DNA from 2 places in the Levilactobacillus sp. genome. Region 2 is predicted to be linked to the other one. Evidence: a T-box and tRNA genes for the amino acid it is inferred to sense, from the RefSeq annotation. Region 2 holds a T-box; the other holds one or more tRNA genes.
What was found. A T-box is a leader RNA that pairs with one kind of tRNA and senses whether it is charged. The one in region 2 lies ahead of LKH74_RS10140 (valine--tRNA ligase), so its partner is inferred to be a tRNA-Val.
Positions count from the first base shown of each region.

Region 1: it has a tRNA-Val gene. The T-box ahead of LKH74_RS10140 (valine--tRNA ligase) is inferred to sense a tRNA for this amino acid. The anticodon was not compared.

Region 1 is NZ_JALCJA010000004.1:253,784-260,042, reverse strand. It holds gene LKH74_RS08125 (TetR/AcrR family transcriptional regulator) at 1-133, opposite strand, end outside; gene LKH74_RS08120 (ATP-dependent Clp protease ATP-binding subunit) at 993-3,491, opposite strand; gene LKH74_RS08115 (CtsR family transcriptional regulator) at 3,509-3,976, opposite strand; tRNA gene LKH74_RS08110 (tRNA-Pro) at 4,177-4,250, opposite strand; tRNA gene LKH74_RS08105 (tRNA-Pro) at 4,279-4,352, opposite strand; tRNA gene LKH74_RS08100 (tRNA-Arg) at 4,388-4,461, opposite strand; tRNA gene LKH74_RS08095 (tRNA-Leu) at 4,482-4,567, opposite strand; tRNA gene LKH74_RS08090 (tRNA-Gly) at 4,579-4,650, opposite strand; tRNA gene LKH74_RS08085 (tRNA-Thr) at 4,678-4,750, opposite strand; tRNA gene LKH74_RS08080 (tRNA-Leu) at 4,786-4,867, opposite strand; tRNA gene LKH74_RS08075 (tRNA-Val) at 4,906-4,978, opposite strand; gene serS (serine--tRNA ligase) at 5,664-6,259, opposite strand, start outside.
Region 2 is NZ_JALCJA010000005.1:290,258-296,516, reverse strand. It holds gene LKH74_RS10155 (rod shape-determining protein) at 1-172, opposite strand, end outside; gene LKH74_RS10150 (JAB domain-containing protein) at 326-991, opposite strand; gene LKH74_RS10145 (bifunctional folylpolyglutamate synthase/dihydrofolate synthase) at 1,036-2,355, opposite strand; gene LKH74_RS10140 (valine--tRNA ligase) at 2,613-5,279, opposite strand; T-box leader at 5,350-5,565, opposite strand; gene tpx (thiol peroxidase) at 5,587-6,096, opposite strand.

The DNA of each region.
Region 1 (6,259 bases), on a different contig from region 2:
CTGGCTGGGTAATGCCGACTTCTTTGGCAATCTCACGAGTGGAAGTCGCCTGATAGCCCCGCGCCAAGAACTGTTCTCTGGCAGCTTGTAAAATCGCTGCGTGTGTGTGGGTTAACTGTTCTTCTCTCTTCATCGCTCTCGTCCTTTCCTGACCGTCCGTCCTGGTCAGCCGGCTGGTTAGGGAACTTCCCGAAACAACCAGTGGCCAACACCCCGTCATCCAGGCGGTCAACTCGTAACTTTAGTTTACCACATCTCACTTATCACTTGTTAGACCAAGTCACAGTTCTTCGCAAACGTAATGTTTTCGCAAAAATGTTACCTGAACGTCGAACCTAAAATTGGTGAAACCAGGCGCCTGCGTCAGCCAGGGGTCCGCCTACTCTGGGGAACACAGCTTCACAGTGAAAGCTGGCCGCCTGCCGTCCGCCAAATATGGGTTGGAACGCGGTGGGCGGACCGGACCGAGCCTGAGGAGCGGTCTCGGCCTCGCTTTGAGCCGAAAATCGCGTCTCAAAGACGCCAGTTGTCTAAGCGCCATGAACCGCGCCGCTAAGACAACTCCCACGGCTGAACCCATATTTGGCGGACTCTCGGCTACATGAGTGATCGCCCATAACGATTGACTGAACCCTTGGTAGCAACTGGCCTATCAGCTAGCTTCCGGTCAACAGGTCATTACTGGATATCAATTTGTTGGCGGTAACTAAAGGTGGTATTAGCTGTGTTAACGGTATTACCTTGGGATTAGCCTACGGTGCAGACGATTTGCACGACTGATAGGCCCCAGCGCAATCCCCCCCACCCTAGACTGACGCAGGCGCCTAGGTTCACTAGTTCTGCCCGTGTTTATCAGCCATCCCCATTGCGGCACCAACAACAGTCTAATCTCACAACAAAAAGCGTCCAGCACCACCGCCGACTAGCAGTGATACTGGACGCTTCGTTATTTTTCAAACTGGTTTGACTGGTCACCTAGAACAGACCACTGGCTAGTGACTCGCCACCGTCTTCGGTGTTCCCTTGGCGTCGGTTGATTTCACGTTGACCGTGACCTCACCCTTCGTGGCGCCAATCGTGACTTGGTCGCCCGTCTTGATTTCGCCATTTAACAGAGATTCGCTCAGCTTATCTTCGACCTGTGTTTGCAGTGCCCGCCGAATTGGCCGTGCACCGTATTCCGGATCAAAGCCCGCCTTGGCGACGGCATCGACCGCGGCTGGCGTGATCTTGAGCTTGATGTTTTGTTCTGCCACGCGGTTGACGATGCGCTTGGCCATCAACTTCACGATTTCGTGGAGTTCTGGCTTCTTTAATGAATGGAAGATGACCGTTTCGTCGATTCGGTTCAGGAATTCTGGCCGGAACGATTGCTTCAGGGTCTCCCGAATCGTGGCTGCCATAGCCTTGTAGCTATCCGCCATGTCTTCGGCGCCAAAGCCCACGGTCTTTTCATCCCGCAGCTTCGTGGCCCCTAAGTTAGAGGTCATGATCAAGATGGTGTTCCGGAAGTCGACCTTGCGACCCTTGGAATCCGTCAGGTAACCATCGTCCAAGACCTGCAGCAAGATGTTGAAGACATCCGGGTGGGCCTTTTCCACTTCATCGAAGAGAACCACGGAGTAAGGCTTTTGCCGAACTTTTTCGGTCAATTGCCCACCTTCGTCGTAGCCCACGTAACCGGGTGCTGACCCGATCAACCGACTGGTAGAGTACTTTTCCATGTATTCGCTCATGTCGACCCGAATCATGTTGTCTTCAGACCCGAACATGGCTTCAGCCAAGGCCTTGGCCAATTCCGTCTTCCCGACACCGGTAGGTCCCAGGAACATAAATGAGCCAATTGGCCGGTTCGGATCCTTGAGGCCAGACCGTGCCCGCCGGATGGCCCGAGAAACCGCCGAAACGGCTTCTTCTTGACCAATGACCCGTTCGTGCAAGATCTTTTCCAAATTAACCAGGCGATCCGCGTCCGTTTGCTTCAACTGCGTAACCGGTACCCCGGTCCATTCAGCGACCACATCGGCCACGTCTTCACCCGTCACGTTTAAGCTGTAGTGCCGGTCATCCGTGTCCGCCTTTTCAGCGTCCTTGGCTTCACGCGCATCCACCTTTTCCCGTAAGGCCATTTCCTCGGTCCGCAACTTAGCGGCCCGTTCGAAGTCTTGGTCTTCGATGGCCTTTTCCTTGGCTTCTGCCAAGTCCTTGAGTTCTTGGTCCTGCTTAGACGCAGCGGTCGGCTTGTCCATTTGGTCGATCCGTACTTTGGCGGACGCCTCATCCATCAAGTCGATGGCCTTATCTGGCAAGAACCGGTCGCTGATGTAACGCGTGGACAATTTGACAGCTTGGTCAATGGCATCATCCGTGATGTTGACGTGATGATGGTCTTCATACCGTGGCCGCAAGCCATTCAAGATTTCCTTGGCTTCTGCCGGCGTCGGTTCGTTGACTTGGACCGTCGCAAACCGCCGTTCCAAAGCGGCATCGGATTCGATGTACTTTTGGTATTCGTCCAGCGTCGTTGCCCCAATGGTTTGAAGTTCGCCGCGGGCCAGTGCTGGCTTTAAAATGTTGGAGGCGTCAATAGCCCCTTCAGCCCCACCAGCACCGATCAGCGTGTGCAATTCATCAATGAACAGAATCACATGACCATCGTTGTAAATTTCTTCGATGACTTTCTTCAGGCGATCTTCAAATTCGCCCCGGTACTTGGTCCCCGCGACCAGTGAGCCCATGTCGAGCATCATCAGGCGCTTGTCCTTCATATCATCGGGAACGTTGCCGGCCACGATGCGTTGGGCCAAGCCTTCCGCAATCGCCGTCTTCCCGACTCCGGGTTCACCGATCAAAACTGGGTTGTTCTTGGTCCGGCGACTCAGAATTTGAATGACGCGCTTAACTTCCTTGTCCCGGCCAACCGTCGGATCCATCCGGCCTTCCTTCGCCGCATCCGTTAAGTTGCGAGCCAGGGAGTCCAGCGTTGGCGTACCGCCCTGAGGCGTGTTGCGCCGGTTACGATCCGCATTGCGCCGCTTCGGCGTATCCGCAATGCCCAATTTCCGCAAGACTACCTTGCGAGCATCGGTCAAGTCGACATTTAAGTTCTTCAAGATCCGTGATGACAGAATCGTGTCGTCACTGAGCAGGGCTAACAGTAAGTGCTCCGTGCCAATCTTCATCGCACCCAGCCGCTTGGCTTCATCGCCAGCCATGGCCAGCATTGATTTTGCCTTAGGTGAGTACGGCAAGTAGCTATCCTTATCCAGGTTCGCCAAGGTCCCGTAACCCGTGAACCGTTCGATCTCTTCGCGAACATCATCATCGCTAACGGAGAATTGTTGTAAGACCTTGTTGGCAATCCCGTTCTTTTCAATGGTGAGGGCTAACAGCAAGTGTTCCGTACCGACTGCTTGGTGCTTGAAATATTTTGCTTGTTCCTGTGCCAAAACAAGGACGCTCTTAGCACTCGGTGTAAATAGGTTATCCATTGCAACTCCTCACTTTCTTAACTCTCGTAACGTAAGTGGTTTAAAATCGATACCAAAATCTGGGCGCGGACCCGCTCACTGGTCTGGCGGTCGCCAGTGTGAACGGCATCCTTTTCGATCGCAGCCAAAATGATATTGGCCTCACGCCGATTAATGGTACCAGCCTCAAATAGGCTCCGCACAACGGCCAAGCCATCGTGGCGGGTAATGTGATCACCCACCGCGCTGACGAGTGAATCGATGAAATCCAGGTTGTCTAGCAACTTGACCTTTTCGATTCGAATGTACCCGCCGCCCCCGCGTTTACTCTCCACGACATAGCCGTCTTGAATCGTAAAACGGGTCTTGATCACGTAATTGATCTGGGAAGGTACCACGTTGAACTGATCAGCGATTTCCGCGCGCCGGATCTCCACCTGCTGAGACTCAGCCAAAATCTGCTTGAGGTAAGACTCAATAATATCTGAAATATTTTGATTCTCCATTATCGTCCCCCCTTCGGTGCAGTTCTTCTGACTAATGTTGACTAATATTATACGAACTTTCCATGAAAATGCAACGGATTAGACCGCGATTTCTTCGGAAGTCCTGGAAGATAAGCATACCAAAAAAACGGCCGACTTCCAAACGATTAGTAAGGAGGTCGGCCGTTAAACAGCTTTTATGTAATTTCGGGATAAAAAAATCGGGAAGACAAGATTTGAACTTGCGACCCCCACGTCCCGAACGTGGTGCTCTACCAAGCTGAGCTACTTCCCGAAATAGCCCGCTGACAAATGTCAGTTAATCGGGAAGACAGGATTCGAACCTGCGACCCCCTGGTCCCAAACCAGGTGCTCTACCAAGCTGAGCTACTTCCCGAAAAGCACTTATGCGGTAAACATAAGTAACAAAAATGCACCCAGTAGGAGTCGAACCTACAACCTTCTGATTCGTAGTCAGACACTCTATCCAGTTGCGCTATGGGTGCATAATGATTATTCAATTAAATGCCGAGGACCGGGATCGAACCGGTACGGTCATCACTGACCGCAGGATTTTAAGTCCTGTGCGTCTGCCAATTCCGCCACCCCGGCAAAAGGGCAAAAGCGGAAGACGGGATTCGAACCCGCGACCCCCACCATGGCAAGGTGATGTTCTACCACTGAACTACTTCCGCAAATTGGCTATTAAATTAATGGAGCCATGCCGACTAGAGGATTCGAACCTCCGACCTCCTCATTACTAGTGAGATGCTCTGCCAACTGAGCTAAGTCGGCAAAATATTTTTAAAATATTTTGCAATATTTAGTTATGCAGGTGAAGGGACTCGAACCCCCACGTCATAAGACACTAGAACCTAAATCTAGCGCGTCTGCCAGTTCCGCCACACCTGCAACGTTGGCGAACTAACCGCCAGGGACCTTGGTCCCGATGGAGGATACAGGGCTCGAACCTGTGACCCTCTGCTTGTAAGGCAGACGCTCTCCCAACTGAGCTAATCCTCCATGGACTTTCAAATGAGAAACAATGTCCTCGTTTGAAACAACTATTATAATTTACCATGCCGAGCAAATGATGTCAACAACTTTTTTGAAATCTTTTTGAATAAATATTCGTTAGCTGAATAACTACTCGGTAAGCAACAAATAATATTCTAACCTACTAGCGAAGAAAAAGCCAGCCTTTTTTCAAAATAATTTGAATTTTTCATTCACGACGATGCGCGGTGACTCCGGTAGCAGCCTCTTTTGGCTGTCGGAATTAACCAACAAAAACTATTTTATACGAAGGACCCAGACGCGTCAATAAGAAATTTCAAAAATATTCAAAAAAATGAGTTTTTACCTAAAATTCTTTTGTCCCCCTGACTGGGTTTCCGCTTAGCCTCCCTGGTCAGGGGCAAATAAAAAGGCCAGGACATCTGCCCTGACCCGCGTTCTCTCTCGGTCACTATTGTCAGTAATTGAAAGAGACTTGTTTCAATGTTGATTTATTTACATACGTTGACTGCCAAGATACCCATTCCCCTAGCAAGTAAACTAGGATCAAGCACCAACTTTAACTAGCCGAAACGTGTGTCCAAGGGCAGTCGGTTCCGCTTAACCCTGCTACCCAAATTATCCAGGTTCGGGATAATCCGGGTAGCAGCCTTAATGCTCGCCGACTAACCGCCTTTGAGCCCACTCTCAACTATTTGGTAATCTTGGTCACACCGCCCATGTAAGGCACCAGGACGTCTGGAATCGTCACAGAGCCATCGGCGTTTTGATAGTTTTCCAAGATAGCGGCAACGGTCCGGCCAACCGCCAAGCCAGAGCCGTTCAAAGCGTGCACGTATTGCAGCTTGCCGTTGTCGTCGCGATATTGGATGTGCGCCCGACGTGCTTGGAAGTCCGTGGTGTTGGAGCAGCTGGAAATTTCCCGGTAGGTGTTTTGTTCTGGGAACCAGACTTCCAAATCATGCGTCATCGCCGCCGTAAAGCTCATGTCACTGGTCGTCAGGGTAATCACGTGGTAAGCCAGTCCTAACTTCTGTAAGAGGCTCTCAGCGTGCTTCGTCAAGGCTTCCAGTTCATCCCAGGAGTTTTCTGGTTTACAGAACTTGACCATTTCGACCTTGTTGAATTGGTGCAAGCGAATCAAGCCCCGGGTATCGCGACCGGCACTGCCGGCTTCGGACCGGAACGCTGGCGTCAAGGCCGTGAACCAAACTGGCAGGTCCTCTTCAGGAATCACTTCGTCGCGGTAGTAGTTGACCAGAGGGACTTCGGCCGTTGGAATCAAGG
Region 2 (6,259 bases):
TCCGGCCAATCATTGCGCGTGCGTCTTCACCAACGGACACAATTTCCCCAGACTTTGTGTTCTTGGCGACAACGGAAGGTTCGCGAAGAACGATACCTTTCCCGTCAACGTAGACAATCGTATTGGCGGTACCCAGATCGATCCCAATATTTTTCGTTCCTAATCCGAACAATGTGTTTCATCCCTTCATTGTCAACAAAACTTTAATTGATTTTTATTTTTGTACATTGATAGACGTATTATAACATACCTATCTACGTGAGAACACGTCGTCAATGTCAAGAATACCGAACTTTTAACGAGAAAGAAATAGGAAAACCGGATTTTAATCAGTTTTTAAAGGTTCTGCCGCATTTTCTTCACCGTTGTCCGGTAATTGGCCCGCCTCGCGCAGGCTAAAATAACTGTGAATGCCGATCACAAAGCCGTCCAGCAAGGGAATGCCCATCAGTCGCCCACAATCGGCCAGGCGCTGCATGAAGGCCAGGTCGTTCGGCGACGGTTGTGGGACTCCGCTGGGATGGTTGTGGGCGACCACGATGGCCGCGGCGCCGTTCATCACGGCCAGTTGAAAGATCTCGCGAGGATGGACAGGACAACTATCTAACGTCCCTTGAAAGACCGTTTGCCGGTCAATGATGCGGTGCTTGGCATCGAGGACCAAGACCTCAACGCGTTCCTGCTGCAAATAACGCAGGTCATCCATCAACGCCTGGCCCAACTGGCTGCTAGCCGTCACCTCTCCCAAGATGGGCCGCGGTGCCTGCTGGACCCAGCGTCCCAGGTCGATGGCCGTCAACAGGCTGCGGCGCTGAGAATGGCCGCCAACGTAGGCGCGACACTGGCGGTGACTGGCATAGCGGAGATTCGCCACGCTGTGGAAGTAGCGAAAGAACCGGTCACTCTCCGCGATGTGCGGCAGTCCCAGGCTCTTAAGGACCTGGCCGACCAGTTGGCGTTCATTGTGGATCGTCATTTTTTGTCGTTGCATCTCTCTTCACCCCTCTACGGATTAACTCCGTAAAAAAGGCGAATTTATTCGTCGGTCCCCTTAAAATATTGCCGAACCTCGGAAATAAAGTACAATGACCCCGTCAATAACACCAGGTCATCGGCCGAAATGCTGGCCAGCACCGATTTGAGTGCCGTGGGCCAATCCGGTGCCATGGTGATGCGTTTGTGGCTGGCCACCGCGTCTTCCAGCTCTTTAGGCGTGGCCGCCGCCCGTTTGCCCGGCCCCTGAAACTGCGTCACGACCAGGTGGACTTGGGGGACCTTCATCAAGGTCTTGACCATTTGGGTGTACTGCTTGTCCGCCAGCACAGCCAAAATAATGTAGATGTCGTGACCAGAAAAATGTTGCCGCAACAACTGGGCCATTTCGACCATCGCCGGCTCGTTGTGCGCGCCATCAATGGCAATCAGCGGTTCGTTCGCTAACCGCTCAAACCGACCGGGCCACGTGGTATGTTGGAGGCCCTGGCGAATCTCGGCAATCTTGACGCGGGTCTGCGTTAATTGATGATACGTGATGTAGGCCGTCAAAGCCGTCGCCGCGTTGTCGATTTGATATTGACCTAACAAATCAATCTGTAGCCGCCGCCAGCGATGATCGCCCCAGGCGTAGTCAAAGCGTTCGCCCCATTCGTGCTCGGGCCGGTTGGTCACCCGAAAGTCGCGGTCCAGTGCCCGAACCTGGGTGTCATTGGCCGCGGCCGTTTGGTCCATCACCGCCAGCGCATCAGGCGTTAAACGACCACAAACGACCGGGACGCCGGGCTTGATGATGCCAGCCTTTTGCGCCGCAATCTTGGGAATCGTGTCCCCCAAGATCTTCATGTGATCCATGCCAATCGTGGTAATGACGGACACGGCCGGCGTAATGATGTTGGTCGAATCATACTTGCCGCCCAACCCGACCTCGACCACGACCACATCGACCGGATGGGCCGCAAAGTAGCTGAACATCAAGGCGGTGTCGATTTCAAATTCTGTCGGTCCCTCTGGCCCTAATTGCGCGTCCAGTTGGGCCACGATGGGTTCAATGTGCTGTACGTCGGCCAATAAATCGGCGTCACTGATGGGCTCACCATTTACGCTGATCCGCTCGTTGAAGCGGGTAATGAACGGCGAGGTAAAGGTCCCCACCGTTGCCCCTTCGGCTAAAAACAGGTCGCGCAAGAAGGCCACCGTGGAGCCCTTGCCGTTGGTCCCGGCGACGTGAATCATCTTGAGTTGGTCCTGGGGATTACCCAGCAAGGCCATGAACTCCCGCATGCGGGTCAGCGTCGGCTTCTTCTTGAAGCGGTCGCGCCCGTGAATAAACTGTAATGCCTCGGCATACGTTTTTATCAATTTGAAAACCTCCCGGATAGTCACTGCCTCCCAGTTTAGCAGATTCCCCCAGTCATTGCCTAGCTTTTGTGGGGGATTTTTCCTGGCGGCTGGCAACCTTGGTGGGTACTGGCCGCCCTACCGGAACTGCGGTCATCCCTCTTGCCGCTCCTTTTCCCACGAGACCTGTTCCCAAACCACAATGTCCAACGCCAACCCAAAAAGCGGCACCCCAACCATCACTGGTCAGAGTTCCGCTTTGTTTAAAAATTCAGTTGTTAAAGTTGGGCCTTAATGTCGGCCAACCGTTGCTTGGTAGCGGCCAACTTCTTTTCGTTGTCGGCTTGCTTCTCGCGTTCGGCGTTGACCACGTCTTCTGGGGCGTTGGCCACGAAGCGTTCGTTGCCTAACTTCTTGGTTGCCCGTTCAACTTCAGACGTGAACTTGGCAACTTCCTTGTCCAGACGCTTGGCTTCGTCGTTTAAGTCGACCAATTCGGCCAGTGGCACTGAGACTTCGGCGCCGGTGATGACCGCCGTCATGGCTAACTTCGGAGCGACCAGGTCGGCACCAATTTGCAAGTTCTTCGGGTGAACGAACCGGTCGATGTAGTCGCGGTTGGTCTCGAAGACGTGTTGCAGCTTGTCGTCACTGGACTTGATCTGCAAGTCGATTGGCGTGGACATTGGCGCGTTGGCTTCGGCCCGAATGTTCCGCACGGCCTTGATCAAGTCAATCAGACTGGTCATATCCGTTTCCGCCGTTGGGTTGTCAAATTCTGGGTGGTCGACTGGGTAAGCCGCCGTTACCAGTGACTTGCCGTCATGCGGCATAGCTTGCCAAATGGCTTCCGTCACGAATGGCATGATCGGTTGTAACAGGCGCAGGGTCTGATCAAGCACGTAGGCCAGCAGATCTTGCTTAGTGGCCTTAGCCACCGCGTCATCACCGTTCAAGACTTCCTTACTCATTTCGATGTACCAGTCACAGAAGTCGTTCCAAATGAAGTTGTACAGGGAACGGCCGGCTTCACCGAATTCAAACTTGTCAAACATTTCCGTGACGTGCTTGACCGTGTCGTTTAAGCGACTCAAGATCCATTTGTCAGTCAGGTCCCACTTGTCAGCAGCGGGGACGACCGGCTTGGTGTTGTCACCCAGGTTCATGATAACAAACCGGCTGGCGTTCCAGATCTTGTTGATGAAGTTCCAGGCCGCATCCATCTTGTCGTAGCTGAACCGCACGTCTTGGCCCGCCGTGGAGCCGGTGGACAAGAACCACCGCAGCGCGTCGGCACCGTACTTGTCAATGACATCCATCGGGTCAATCCCGTTGCCCAAAGACTTACTCATCTTGCGCCCATCTTCGGCCCGAATCAAGCCATGCAAGAGAACGTGTTTGAACGGCCGCTTGCCGGTGAATTCCAGGCTTTGGAAGATCATCCGGGAAACCCAGAAGAAGATGATGTCATAACCGGTGACCAACGTGTCGGTTGGGAAGTAGCGTTTGAAATCAGCGCTATCTTCATTTGGCCACCCCATCGTGGAGAATGGCCACAGCGCACTGGAGAACCAGGTATCCAAAACGTCAGGGTCTTGTTCCCAGTTTTCAATGTCTTTCGGCGCTTCTTCGTTGACGTAAACTTCGCCGGTCTTCTTGTTGTACCAGGCTGGAATCCGGTGGCCCCACCAGAGTTGCCGGGAAATAACCCAGTCGTGGACGTTTTCCATCCATTGCGTGAAGGTGTGTTCAAAGCGTTCTGGCACGAAGTCAACCGCATCGTCGCCTTGTTGGTTCTTGATGGCGGCTTCGGCCAACGGCTTCATTTTCACGAACCATTGCGTGGATAACCGGGCTTCGACTTGGACCCCGGTCCGTTCGGAATGCCCAACGGAGTGGACGATGGGGTCGACCTTCAACAGTAAGCCTTGGTCATCCAAGTCAGCAACCATGGCCTTGCGGGCGTCAAACCGGTCCATGCCAGCGTACTTGCCGGCCTTTTCGTTCATGGATGCGTCTTCGTTCATGGTGTTGATCCGTTCCAGGTTGTGCCGGTTACCGACTAAGAAGTCGTTCGGGTCATGGGCGGGCGTGATCTTTACCATCCCTGTCCCAAAGTTGATGTCAACATATTGGTCAGCGATGATTGGAATCTTGCGGTTAGCCAGTGGCAAGATGACTTCCTTGCCGACTAAGTCCTTGTAACGCTCGTCGTCCGGGTTGACCGCCACGGCCGTGTCCCCCATCATGGTTTCAGGACGCGTCGTCGCAATTTCAATGTAGTGCTTGCCATTAAACGTGTAATCTGGGTCAGCAAATGGGTACTTCACGTGGTAGAAGGCCCCTTTGTCGTCTTGGTGAATAACTTCGATATCAGACAGGGCTGTCCGCGCTTGCGGATCCCAGTTGATGATGTATTCGCCCCGGTAAATGAGCCCCTTCTTGTACAAGGCCACGAAGACTTTCTTGACCGCGTCAGACAGGCCGTCATCCAGTGTGAACCGCTCGCGGGAGTAGTCCATGGATAAGCCCATCTTGGCCCACTGCTTGTGAATCGTTGCGGCGTACTCGTCCTTCCATTCCCAAACCTTGTCGACAAATTTTTCTCGGCCGAGGTCATAACGGGTAACGCCTTGTTCCCGCAAACGGGCTTCCACCTTGGCTTGCGTGGCGATTCCGGCATGGTCCATCCCTGGTACCCATAACGTGTCGAAGCCCTGCATCCGCTTTTGCCGGATGATCATGTCTTGGAGCGTCGTGTCCCAGGCATGGCCTAAATGCAACTTACCCGTGACATTCGGCGGCGGCAATACGATAGAATACGGGGTCGCCTTTTTGTCCCCACTGGGTTTGAACACATCTTCATCGAGCCAAGTCTGGTACCGACCCGCTTCAACGGCGGTCGGATCATACTTGGTCGGCATATCAATTTGCTTGTCTGCCATGTAAATCAATTCCTTTCTTGACTAGGGAAGCGACCGGTCTAGGTGTACAAAAAAGACTCCCCATCCTAAAAATTAGGACGAAGAGTCTTCGCGGTACCACCTAAATTGGGCGTTCATGCCCCACTTAACTTCTTTGTTAACGGAGAGTGCTCCGGTTCGGGCTTACTATCGGTTCAGCCCAACAGCTCACAAGCTACGTTCACGTGAGAATCTCACCAGGCTTCCACCAATCCCCGGCTCTCTTCAACAGACCGCTTCACGCTACTGACTTGCTCAATGCTACTTTCACAGTTTACGCAATTTCCGACTAAAGGTCAACACGTTTGACCAACTTTTCCAGGGCATCAATGGCCGCCAGATAGTCAGGTTCGTCAGTTTGTTCAGTCACGATTTGCCGGTAAACAATCTTACCCGTGTCATCAATGATCCAAATCGACCGGGCCAAATTACCCAAGTTCGGGACGTACAGCCCCATTTCGTAGCCAAACGACAATTCTTCGTCTGACAACAAATCAACGTTTTCCACGCCTTGAGCCGCGCACCAGCCCGTTTGTTCCGCAATCGAGTTGTTCGAGATCGTCGCAAACCGCGCATCTGGATAGTGGTCCGCCTGCTGGGTGAACTTTCGCGTTTGAATGGTACATACTGGTGTATCCAGGTCCGGAACCACGCTAATCAAGGTCACTTTGCCAATCAAGTTAGCCGTCTTGACCTTCTTATTTTCCTGATCGAATACCTTAAACTTTGGTAACTGATCCCCTACTTCTGGCAACGTACCAGATAAGGAGAATGTATCGCCGAGTCGTGTGACTTCCACGCAGATCAACCCCTTCAGTTATTTATCGGCTCTCACCGACTAATTGCTTTAATTATCGCGCAACTCCAGGGGTAATGACAAGCATTTTGCCATAAAATTGTGAAAAACTCTGGTGGCTTACTCCCACGCTTGCGGGGAATACCTAGTGGCTTACTCCGAGGAC